2 linked regions of the Phyllobacterium zundukense genome follow. The protein of the gene in region 1 binds, or shares a complex with, the protein of each later gene. Links are inferred from orthologs where the notes say so. Each region holds a gene or a part of one and is shown on either strand. Other genes may lie near its edges.

The links.
Region 2: the proteins of N8E88_RS29770 (region 1) and dnaG are in contact, whole or in part, in a crystal structure (PDB 2R6A), measured with the Geobacillus stearothermophilus proteins. The link is inferred for Phyllobacterium zundukense from one-to-one orthologs. Residues at the interface, in WP_033016901.1 of Geobacillus stearothermophilus: Ser13, Glu15, Ala16, Gln18, Glu91, Leu92, Asp94, Ala95, Val96, Pro97, Thr98, Ala99, Ala100, Asn101, Tyr104, Tyr105, Ile108; in WP_049624496.1 of Geobacillus stearothermophilus: Lys456, Leu457, Leu458, Pro459, Ala460, Asn463, Ala464, Leu467, Leu535, Leu536, Ile537, Ala538, Gln544, Glu545, Asp548, Tyr549, His552.

Annotation. Positions count from the first base shown.
Region 1 is NZ_CP104973.1:3,534,427-3,540,507, forward strand. The notes cover bases 1,692-4,564. They hold N8E88_RS29770 (replicative DNA helicase), read left to right. Parts: upstream 1,692-2,317; coding sequence 2,318-3,811; downstream 3,812-4,564. Other genes in these bases: alr (alanine racemase), read left to right, coding at 3,816-4,564. Outside these bases: rplI (50S ribosomal protein L9), read left to right, coding at 2-571; more of alr, read left to right, coding at 4,565-4,982; DNA repair protein RadA, read left to right, coding at 4,982-6,081. UniProt on the Escherichia coli protein: The main replicative DNA helicase, it participates in initiation and elongation during chromosome replication. Travels ahead of the DNA replisome, separating dsDNA into templates for DNA synthesis.
Region 2 is NZ_CP104973.1:2,249,153-2,255,353, forward strand. Bases 1,790-4,782 are described here. They hold dnaG (DNA primase), read left to right. Parts: upstream 1,790-2,304; coding sequence 2,305-4,260; downstream 4,261-4,782. Other genes in these bases: N8E88_RS23440 (Na/Pi cotransporter family protein), read right to left, coding at 1,790-1,937. In the rest of the region: N8E88_RS23435 (hypothetical protein), read left to right, coding at 27-191; more of N8E88_RS23440, read right to left, coding at 267-1,789. UniProt on the Escherichia coli protein: RNA polymerase that catalyzes the synthesis of short RNA molecules used as primers for DNA polymerase during DNA replication.

The sequences.
Region 1 (6,081 bases):
AATGGAAGTCATTCTTCTCGAACGTATCAGCCGCCTCGGCCAGATGGGCGAAACAGTCAAGGTAAAGGACGGCTTTGCCCGTAATTTCCTGTTGCCACAGGGCAAGGCTCTTCGTGCCAACGAAGCCAACAAGAAGAAGTTCGAAGGTCAGCGCGCGCAGCTCGAAGCACGCAATCTCGAACGCAAGACTGAAGCACAGGCGATCTCCGAAAAGCTCGACGGCAAGTCGTTCATCGCCGTTCGTTCGGCAGGTGAAACCGGTCAGCTCTACGGTTCAGTTTCGACACGCGATATCGCTGATCTGATCACCGCTGAAGGCTTCTCGATCAACCGCAACCAGGTTGAACTGAACACGCCGATCAAGACCATTGGCCTGCACAAGATCGTGCTGACACTTCATCCGGAAGTTGAAGCAACGGTCACGATCAACATTGCTCGTACTGCAGATGAAGCCGAGCGTCAGGTAAAGGGCGAAGATCTTACCTCCGCCGAGGCGATCTACGGTATCGAAGAAGTTCCGCTTGCGGACGAATTCTTCGACGAGGACGAAGAAGGCGAAGAAAACGCCTGATCTTTCTTCGATAGATCATTCTTTCGAATGATCTCATCAACATTTTGAAAGTACCCGGCAGCAGTGCCGGGTATTTTTTTGCTTTTCAGGAACAAAAAAACGATTAGATTTGTTTGTCTTACCACGCCCGACCACGGCTCACCTCGAGCCTGCTAATGGCCGAGCTCTATCGTCAATGATGGAGATTGTTCATGAATGCCATACTAAAAGCCGCGCTCTCGCGGATGATCTACACTGGCACTTTGGTTATCACAGACTCTTCCGGTAAATCTCAAACCTTCGGTGATGGAACCGGAGAGCAATTCGCCTTTCGCATCAACAGCGCAGCGGCCGAACGAAAGATCGCTTTCGACCCATCGCTACACTTCCCGGAAGCCTATATGAACGGCGATATCGACGTTCTCGAAGGCGATATTTATGACGTCCTGAAGATCATTTTCGAGAATACCGGGGCGACTGTCGCCAAGGAACCCTGGATGTTGGCGATCGAAGGCATACGCCGTGCCACCCGCCGCCTGCATCAGATGAATACGCTGACTCGCGCTTCCAGCAACGTCCAGCGCCACTATGACCTGTCTGAAGACCTCTACAGGTTGTTCCTCGATACGGACATGCAATATTCCTGTGCCTACTTCGAACGGCCGGATGCAACGCTGGAAGAAGCACAACTGGCGAAGAAGCGTCACATCGCAGCGAAACTGCTGTTGAAAAAGGGGCACAAGACGCTCGATATTGGTTGCGGCTGGGGCGGACTCGGAATCTACCTCGCCAAGCACCTCGAAGCCAATGTGACCGGTGTAACGCTGTCGCAAGAGCAATTCGGTATCGCCAACAAGCGCGCATTCGAAGAAGGCCTGACGGGAAAAGCGCAATTCACCCTTCAGGACTATAGAACGATCGAAGAGAGCTTCGACCGCATCGTGTCGGTCGGCATGTTCGAACATGTCGGTATCGGGCACTTCCCGGAATATTTCCAGCATACCGCACGGCTTTTGAAGAAGGACGGTGTATTCCTCCTGCATTCCATCGGCCGCTCGGATGGCCCCTCCTATACGAACGCCTTCATCCAGAAATACATATTCCCGGGCGGTTATATTCCGGCACTCTCGGAAGTGCTGCCGCACATCGAAAAGGCTGGTCTCGTTGTCACCGATATCGAGATTCTCCGGCTGCACTACGCGGACACCCTGCGTATCTGGCGCGAACGATTCATGGCGAGATCGCGAGAAGGCCAAGGCGATCTACGATGAACGGTTCTGCCGCATGTGGGAGTTCTATCTTGCGGCTTCGGAAGCGGCGTTCCGCTGGCAAAACCTGGTCGTGTTCCAGATCCAGCTCGCACACCGGCAGGAAGCCGTGCCCCTAACCCGGAACTATATCGAGAAGGAAGAAAAGCGGCTGAAGCGGCTTGAATGCGAACGGAGCTCCGCCAATAGCCAGGTGGAGACCAAGGAATCAGTCGCCGGGCGGTAAGTCCGACGACAGACTACCCCCTAACATCAAAAACCATCCGCAGGGCGATTTGCGGATGGATTTTTTGTGTTTTCCACTGCGCCCAAATTGCGACATTGAGCGTTGCGGGTATACACTGTCATCTGCGAATCACGCGCCAAATCGGTGGCTCTGAGTCAAGCTGTAACATCCTGTTTTGTACTTCTTGCTGTGGACGGAAATGTATAGTCCGCCTCCGCATTGCGTCGTTAAAAACGCCGTGGCCATGTTGATCGAGGAACAGGAAAATTTGAAATGGCTGAAGCTACGGTACGCAAGATCAACGAGGCTCAAGGAGCGCTTTACCGCGAGGCCCCTAACAATATAGAGGCTGAACAGGCCCTGTTGGGTGCCATTCTCGTCAACAATGACGCGTTTTACCGGGTTTCCGACTTTCTGAAACCGACCCATTTCAACGAACCGCTACATCGCAAGATCTTCGAAGTCGCTTCCGATATGATTCGCATGGGAAAGATGGCGAATCCGGTGACGCTGAAGACATTCATGCCCGCTGACGCCAAAATCGGCGAAATGACGGTGATGCAATATCTCGCCCGCCTCGCTGCAGAGGCGGTAACGATCATCAATGCCGAGGACTATGGCCGGGCGATCTACGATCTTGCCACGCGCCGGGCTTTGATCACTATCGGCGAAGACATGGTCAACATAGCCTACGACGCCCCGGTTGATGTGGCGCCGCAGGGCCAGATCGAAGATGCGGAGCGACGCCTGTTCGAACTCGCCGAAACCGGCCGCTACGATGGCGGATTTCAGACATTCACCGATGCAGTCAAGACTGCCGTCGACATGGCCAACGCGGCGTTCATGCGTGACGGTCACTTGTCCGGCATTTCGACAGGCATTCGTGCGCTCGATGCGCGCATGGGCGGCCTCCAACCATCTGACCTGATTGTCCTCGCAGGACGCCCCGGTATGGGCAAGACCTCGCTTGCGACGAATATCGCATTCAACATTGCCGCCGCCTATGAGCCCGAACAGCTCGCTGATGGCACGTTCAAAGCCAAGAACGGCGGCGTGGTCGGCTTTTTCTCGCTCGAAATGTCGTCGGAACAGCTGGCAACCCGTATCATTTCCGAGCAATCGGAGATCAGTTCCTCGAAAATCCGTCGCGGCGAGATCAGCGAAGCCGATTTCGAAAAGCTTGTCGCCTGTTCACAGCACATGCAGAAAGTGCCGCTTTATATCGATCAGACCGGCGGTATTTCTATCGCCCAGCTTGCAGCGCGAGCGCGGCGCCTGAAGCGCCAGCGCGGGCTGGACGTCCTGGTCATCGATTATATTCAGCTCATGCAAGGGTCGTCAAAGCGCGCATCGGAAAACCGTGTGCAGGAAATTACCGAAATCACCACCGGCCTGAAAGCGCTTGGCAAGGAATTGAACACGCCGATCATCGCCCTCTCCCAGCTGTCGCGTCAGGTGGAAAGCCGTGAAGACAAGCATCCGCAACTTTCCGACTTGCGTGAATCCGGTTCGATCGAGCAGGACGCGGACGTTGTGCTTTTCGTCTATCGCGACGAATATTACATCAAGAACAAGGAACCCAAGGTCGGGACGGAAGAGCATTTCAAGTGGCAGGCCGATCTCAACGAGGCTACGGGCAAGGCGGAAGTCATCGTCGCCAAGCAACGTCACGGCCCGACAGGCACGGTAAGACTGGCGTTCCAGGCGGAATTTACCCGCTTTACCGATCTTGCCGAAGATCCGCATCTTCCTGAACGGTTCGAGTGAACCTTTGACTGCCAAAAAGCCCCAGATCACTACGGCCGGCGCAGATCCCCGGTTAGCCGGGGGGCGGTTGACCATCGATCTCGATGCGCTCGCCGCCAATTGGCTATTTCTCGCTAAAAAGTCGAAACCCGCAGAGACCAGTGCCGTCGTCAAGGCCGACGCGTACGGCCTCGGCATTGTCCATGTCGTTCCGGCGTTATGGCAGGCTGGATGCCGCACATTCTTTGTCGCACTGGCCGAGGAAGGTCTACGGGTAAAAGCTGTCGCACCCGATGCGCGGGTGCTTGTGCTCAACGGGTTTTTTGCCGAGGCATTCGAAACTTATGGCCAATCGGATCTCATTCCCGTTCTTGGCTCGATCCATGAACTCGATTTGTGGAAGAGCCTGAATGCCCGTCGAAAGGACAAGCTTCCCTTTGCGCTGCATGTGGACACCGGTATGAACCGTCTCGGCCTTAGCCTGACTGAAGCCTTGGCCTTTGCGGCCGATATGCGGGACCAAAAACCGGTTCTACTGATGACGCATCTCGCTACGGCTGACGAGCAGGCGCATGCGTTAAACCTAAAGCAAATTGAATCATTTCAAAAACTTCGCGGGGCTTTTGCAGGAATTGAATCCAGCATCGCAAATTCCCCCGGCATTTTTCACGCGCGTATAGGTGAATATGAACTCAGCCGACCCGGCGTTGCCATGTATGGCGGTGAACCACTTTCGTCCGCCGCCAATCCCATGCGCCGTGTGGTGACGCTGGAAGCACGCGTTGTACAGATCCGCACCGGACTAAAGGGCGAGACCGTGGGTTATGGCGCTACCACGACGCTTGAACGCGACACGCGTATTGCGGTTTGCTCGGCAGGCTATGCGGATGGTTATCTTCGTTCTGCATCGGGCAGCGGTGTGCCGTTGCGCGCCGCCGTACCCAATGGCGGCGTTGGCTTTGTTGCCGGGAGCAAAGTTCCAATTATTGGTCGTGTCACCATGGATCTGACGTCATTCGATATCACTGATCTTCCAGTGGATACCGTTAGCCCGGGAGACTTCATCGAACTCTTCGGCCACAACATTGCGTTGGACGACGCTGCCCGCGCCGCTGGAACGATCGGATATGAGTTGCTTACCAGCCTTGGGAATCGCTATCACCGGCGCTATCTCAAATCCGAAAGTAATTGATGGCAAAGCCAAGAATTCAATTTATCTGTCAGAACTGCGGTGCGGTGCATACCCGTTGGGCCGGCAAGTGCGATGAGTGCGGCGAGTGGAACACGCTCGTTGAGGAAGGCACGGCTGGCGGCATCGGCAGCGGACCTGGCAAGCTATCGTCGCGAAAAGGCCGCGCAGTAGCGCTGACCACACTTTCCGGCGAAATCGAGGATGCACCGCGCATCCAGTCAGGAATCGGCGAACTGGATCGTGTGACCGGCGGGGGATTCGTCCGCGGTTCGGCGATCCTCATCGGCGGCGATCCCGGAATCGGCAAATCGACATTGCTGACGCAGGCTGCGGCTGCCCTCGCCCGCCAGGGTCACCGCGTCGTTTACGTTTCAGGTGAAGAGGCAGTGGCGCAAATCAGGCTACGCGCGCAGCGATTGCATGCTGCCGACACCGACGTGCTGCTCGCGGCCGAAACCAATGTCGAAGACATCCTGGCCACCATCTCCGATTCGAAGCGGCCAGATTTGATCATAATTGATTCGATCCAGACATTGTGGACAGACGCCGCCGATTCTGCCCCCGGAACAGTGACGCAGGTGCGTGCCGGCGCCCAAGCCATGATCCGCTATGCCAAGCAGACTGGCGCGGCAGTTGTTCTGGTGGGGCACGTGACAAAGGAGGGTCAGATCGCCGGGCCTCGCGTGATCGAGCATATGGTCGATGCGGTGCTCTATTTCGAAGGCGAAGGCGGCCATCATTACCGCATCTTGAGGACTGTAAAGAACCGTTTTGGCCCGACGGACGAGATCGGCGTGTTCGAAATGTCAGACAAGGGATTGCGCGAAGTCGCCAATCCTTCCGAGCTTTTCCTGGGTGAACGCAACGAAAAGTCGCCGGGAGCTGCGGTTTTTGCAGGCATGGAGGGCACGCGTCCGATACTGGTCGAAATCCAGGCGCTGGTTGCGCCCTCGACACTTGGCACGCCGCGCCGTGCGGTTGTCGGATGGGATGGAAACCGGCTGTCAATGATTCTCGCCGTACTCGAAGCGCATTGCGGCGTAAGGTTCGGTCAGCACGACGTTTATTTGAATGTGGCCGGCGGATATCGAATAACCGA
Region 2 (6,201 bases), 1.3 Mb from region 1 along the record:
CATTTATCATAAAAACGGAGGCTGAAATGAAAGAACAAACCTGGTCGACTATTATTGGAATGCTGGCTGGATTGTCAGTTGGCGCGGGTGTTGGCGAAGCAATCATGGGCAATGTACTTCTTGGACTTCTGATCGGTACCGCCATGGGCGCTTTCATTGGGTCCAACAGTCACATTCATCGCGATTATTAGACACGAAATACACTGGCACAAGTGAGATCATCTGAGCGTTTCGCTGGATGTTGCGCCGACGGTCGCCCTTGACGGTCAGCTGTGCAAAGCGCGCAAACGTGTGGTGTTCAAAAGGCCCTGTTCTTCGAGGACGGGATACGCCATGGCTGCCAGCAGCGAATTGACCTGTTTCAAATCGCGGATCGTGTCGAGGTGAATCGAGCTCGTCTCGACGCTTCGGGTCGTGCCTTCACGCAGGCGGCGGAAGTGCCGCTCGCTGCTCTGCTTTTCAAGATCGCGCAAGTGGTCTTTTTCAAGCACCAGTTGATGGGCCGTTTCGCGATCACGTGAGACGAGCACATTAAACGCCATACGCGCGTTGGTGAGCACCTTGGCGTGGAAGTTGCTGAGTTCCAGCCAGCCTTCGTCGGTGAATTTGAGTTTCCGGTCCATCTTCTTCTGCACCAGCGCCAGCATGTTGCGGACGATGATGTCGCCGACCTGTTCCAGCTTTACGCATGCGCCAAGCAGCTCCCGGGCGCGTGCGACTTCAAAGTCGCTCAGAGGCTTGGTCGTCAGCTTGGCAAGGTAGAGTTTGATGGCCGCATGCTTGCGGTCGACCTTGTCATCAAGGCCGGACAATTCGTCGATACGCTCCTGAACAGGATTCTCGTAGAGCCCGATGATTCCGCGCAACATAATCTCGACAGTTTCGCAAACGCGGACGGTTTCGCGGGTGGCATTGGCGAGCGCAAGGCTCGGGGTATCGAGAACGCTTTCGTCCAAGGCGCTGAGTTCCGCGTGATCGAGCGATTTTGGCTGTTCGACCGGAACATTGAGCGCGACGACGGCCTTGGTTACCTTGAGGACAAGCGCGGAAAGCGGAACGCCAGCAAGCAAGATGATGATGTTGAAGAGGATGTGGCCATTGATGACCTGATCAGCTGGTGCGGAGCCAAGGAAGGTCACAGATGGTTTGAACGACAGATAAAGGATCAGGATAACGATGGAACCGGCTCCGCGCATCAGCAGATTGCCCATCGGCACGATACGCGTCTGCGGGGCGGCATTGCGGGTCAAAAGCGGTGCGATGAAGGACGAGCCAAGGTTCACGCCAAAAATCATCACGATACCAAGTTCTGGCTGGATGAGTCCACGCGAGGCAAATGTCACCAGGAGCAATACGGCGGCGATGCTTGAGTGGAATAGCCATGTCATGATCGCTGCAATCAGGAATGCGGTAACGGGATCGGTATTCAAATAGCCGACGATCACCGGCAGCAGTTCACTGTTGCGCAAAGGTTCTGTTGCCTGGCCGGTCATTTCGAGCGAAAGCACGAGAAGGCCGATGCCGACAAGGATACGGCCCACCTGCCGCCAGTTGCTTCGTTCGGTCGCCATGAAAATAACGGTTCCTGCCACCAGGCAGAGCGGTACCAGCAATGTCAGGTCGAAGCTCAGGATCTTGACGACGAGCGCTGACCCAACTTCGGCGCCCCTCACGGCCATGAGCCCGGCAATGCCGCTGACAAAGCCTGATCCCACGAAGGAGCCGACCAGAAGACTGACCGCCGTCGAGCTCTGCAGCGCGATGGAAAGCATCAGTCCCCACAGGACGGCGAGAACAGGATTGTGCAGTACGCCGCGCAAGCTTTGGCGCATGCGCTCGCCATAGGCTCGCTCTACGCCGGTGCGAACCATGCGTGTTGCCCAGAGCAAGAGCGCCACGGCGCCTGCCAGATGCAACAAAATTGCGGAACCGTTCACTTGTGATGATCCTGTCGGGTACGGAAAAAACGGTAATGCAACTACACGATTTTAGTTGCAATTTATTAAGATAACATATCAATCAAAAAGGGAAAAAAATATGTTCCGGCTAAGAAAAAATGTGTCGCTTTTGGCATATTATAACAATTTTATGACAGTTCTGAATCCGCCAGGTGATCATTTGCCGGCTTTGTAAAGGCCGAAGCTCGTCGATGGGCCGTTCGACGCGATGAGCAGGGGATGATGTGCTTGCCGGACTTCCGTCGTGTTCCTATTTAATGCAATATGGTTCAGAGCCTGATAAATGGAGTTTCAGGCTGCCAAGACCGACTTTCCGAAGCGCCAATTTTGAAGAACGAAGAGCCGCATGCGATTTCCGCCGTCCTTTCTCGATGAGATCAGGGAGCGTGTACCGATCTCCAGCGTGATCGGGACGCGCGTTTCGTTCGACCGGAAAAAGACTAACGCCCCGAAGGGGGACTTCTGGGCCTGCTGTCCATTCCACGGGGAGAAATCGCCGAGCTTCCACTGTGAAGACCGCAAGGGCCGCTACCATTGTTTCGGCTGCGGCGTTACCGGCGACCATTTCCGTTTTCTAACCGAGCTCGAAGGGTTGAGTTTCCCCGAGGCCGTACAGCGTGTTGCCGACATGGCCGGAGTGCCGATGCCGGCGCGCGACGCCGAAATGGAAATACGCGAGGCGAAGCGCGCGACGCTTTATGACGTCATGGAAATGGCGACCAAGTTTTTCGAGGAACAGCTGCAGGCGGCGGGAGGAGCAAAGGCCCGTGCTTATCTGCGAGAGCGGGGCTTGAGCGCTGCGACGCAGCATTCTTATCGTCTGGGTTATGCGCCGGAGAGCCGCAACGCGCTGAAGGAACATCTGGCCTCAAAGAATGCCACCAAGGAGCAGATCGAGGCCGGCGGACTGGTGGTCTATGGCGACGACAAGCCGGTGTCGTTTGATCGTTTCCGTGATCGCATCATGTTTCCGATCGAGGATTTGCGGGGCCGTATCATTGCCTTTGGCGGGCGGGCGCTGGCGCCCAATGCCATCGCAAAATACATGAATTCCAACGAGACCGAACTCTTCCACAAGGGCAAAATTCTTTTTAACGCCCTGCGTGCCAGAAAGGCGGCGCAACCGCAGGCCGGCCAGCCGGCAAAGGCCGTCATTGCCGTCGAAGGCTATATGGATGTCATTGCCTTGGCGCAGGCCGGCTTCCCCCAGGCCGTCGCGCCGCTCGGAACCGCATTGACGGAAGATCAGCTCGATCTCCTGTGGCGCATGTCGCCAGAGCCTATACTTTGTTTCGATGGCGACAATGCGGGGATCAAGGCCGCGCACCGCGCGATCGATCTGGCTCTGCCCGCGTTGAAGCCCGGCTTCTCCCTGCGTTTTGCTGTTCTGCCGGAAGGCAAGGACCCTGACGATCTGGTCAAGAGTTCCGGTCCACAGGCTTTCCAGGCTGTACTCGATGATGCACGACCGCTTGCCGACATGCTGTGGACGCGCGAAACGGCGAGCGGCGTCTTCGACACGCCGGAGCGGCGCGCCGAACTTGAAGCACGCCTTAAGCAGATGACGGCGCTGATCGGCGACGAGAATGTGCGCCGCCACTATGCACAGGATGTGCGTGAGCGTATCCAGCAGTTCTTCGGTTCGAACCAGCGCAGCAACAATAACGCACGCGGCAACAACCAGAACAGTTTCGGCCAGCAGAATGGTTATGGCCAACGGGGCAGGGGCGCAGCCAGTGGCCGTTTTGCGGTTTCCGACAGTCTGGCGCGTTCAGTTTTGGTCAAGACCACGTCGGCGGCCCCTCCCTTGCGCGAGACCGCAATCCTGATGACATTGTTCAATCATCCGCGGTTGATCGAGGAGGATTTCGAAACCGTGGTGCGGCTTGAATTCAGCCATCCGGACCTCAAGCGGTTTCATGCGGCCATGCTCAACGCAATGGCCGAGCATCATGTCGCCAACGGGACAGAGATGCGCAAGGCGATGGTCGATACCAATCATGGCGCTTTGATTGAAGCGCTGGAAGCATTGACGCGCCGTGCGCGCATGTGGACCGCGACGGCGGAAGCGGCAGAAGAAGATGCTTTGGAGGCGCTAAAGCAGGCGATTCACTTGCATCAACGCGCAAGCACACTACATAAAGAGCTGAAAGTAGCTGAAACCGCCTTGGCGAGCGAAGCCACCGATGAAAACCTTAACCGGCTCCTCGATATTCAGAATGATATTCGCAATGCGCAGGCAACTGAGGCGCTGATCGAAGGGTTCGGAATACCGTCAGGGCGATCGGGCAAGGGGTTTTGACCGAATTGATTCGCTTTTTTTCCCACGAATCAGTTGAGTCGGGGTTGACGTGGGTCAATAATGACGGAATCAGAGTGCGCGAATTAAAGATATTTCGTTGATGTTTGCGGGTAAAGCGAAAAAACCGGCAAATTCGGCAGATATGTAAGCGTGTCGGAATAACAGGGTTAATCCGCCATTAACAGGATTTCGGCTAGTCGATCATTATACCTTGATGGTGTAGGGGAACCGGTGCGCTGCCGCGCTCGTTGTTTTCATGCATGAACAAAGCGCCCATCAGGGGAACAAAGCGAACACCGCTTGGAGATATAGAATATGGCAACGAAGGCAAAGGAAAACGAAGAAGTAGAAGTCGAGCGCGAAGGCGCGCCAGACGGACCGCTTCTCGACCTTTCCGATGACGCTGTCAAGAAGATGATCAAGCTCGCGAAAAAACGCGGCTATGTCACGATGGACGAACTCAATGCAGTTCTGCCATCCGAAGAGGTCACTTCCGAACAGATCGAAGACACCATGGCCATGTTGAGTGACATGGGCATCAACGTTGTCGAAGATGACGAGCAGGACGCTGACGCCGAAGAAACAGACAACAGCGCCGACGAGGAAAGCGATGCCCGCGAACTTGCGGAGTCGACTGGGACTGCCGTAGCGCCCACGACCACCAAAAAGGAACCGACCGATCGCACCGACGATCCTGTCCGCATGTATCTGCGCGAGATGGGCACGGTCGAACTGTTGTCGCGCGAAGGCGAAATCGCCATTGCCAAGCGCATCGAGGCGGGTCGCGAAACCATGATCTCGGGTCTCTGCGAAAGCCCACTGACCTTCCAGGCGATCATCATCTGGCGCGAGGATCTGAACGAGTCGAAGATCCTGCTGCGTGAAATCATCGACCTTGAAACGACCTATGCGGGGCCGGAAGCCAAACAGGCTCCGGTGATCGAACGCGTCGAAGAAGAGAAGCCGGCTGCGGCCAATGATCGGATGCGCAGCCGCCGCGACGATGACGATATCACCAATGTCGGCGGTGATACGCCCGTCGAAGAAGATGACGACGAGGATGATGAGGCAAATCTGTCGCTTGCCGCGATGGAAGCCGAGTTGCGTCCGCAGGTCATGGAAACCCTCGACGTTATTGCCGATACCTACAAGAAGCTGCGCAAGTTGCAGGACCAGCAGGTGGAAAACCGCCTTGCTGCTTCCGGATCGCTATCACCGAGTCAGGAGCGCCGCTACAAGGAACTCAAGGATCAGCTGATCAAGGCGGTCAAGTCGCTATCACTGAACCAGAACCGTATCGAAGCCCTGGTCGCCCAGCTTTACGACATCAACAAGCGTCTCGTTCAGAACGAAGGGCGCCTGCTGCGTCTTGCCGAATCTTATGGGGTACGCCGCGAGGACTTCCTCAAGGAATATCAGGGTAACGAGCTCGATCCGAACTGGTTGAAGGCTGTTTCCAATCTGACGACGCGCGGCTGGAAGGAATATACCAAGAACGAAAAAGAGACGATCAAGAACCTGCGCACGGAAATTCAGAACATGGCGCAAGAAACCGCCATTTCGATCTCGGAATTCCGCCGCATCGTCAATCAGGTGCAGAAAGGCGAACGTGAAGCTGCGCTCGCCAAGAAGGAAATGGTCGAGGCAAACCTGCGTCTCGTTATTTCCATCGCCAAGAAATATACCAACCGCGGTTTGCAGTTCCTCGATCTGATCCAGGAGGGCAATATCGGCCTGATGAAGGCGGTGGACAAATTCGAATACCGTCGCGGTTACAAGTTCTCGACCTATGCGACCTGGTGGATTCGTCAAGCGATCACCCGTTCGATCGCCGATCAGGCGCGCACCATCCGTATTCCGGTGCATATGATCGAGACGATCAACAAGATCGTTCGCACATCGCGCCAGATGCTGCATGAAATCGGCCGTGAACCGACGCCG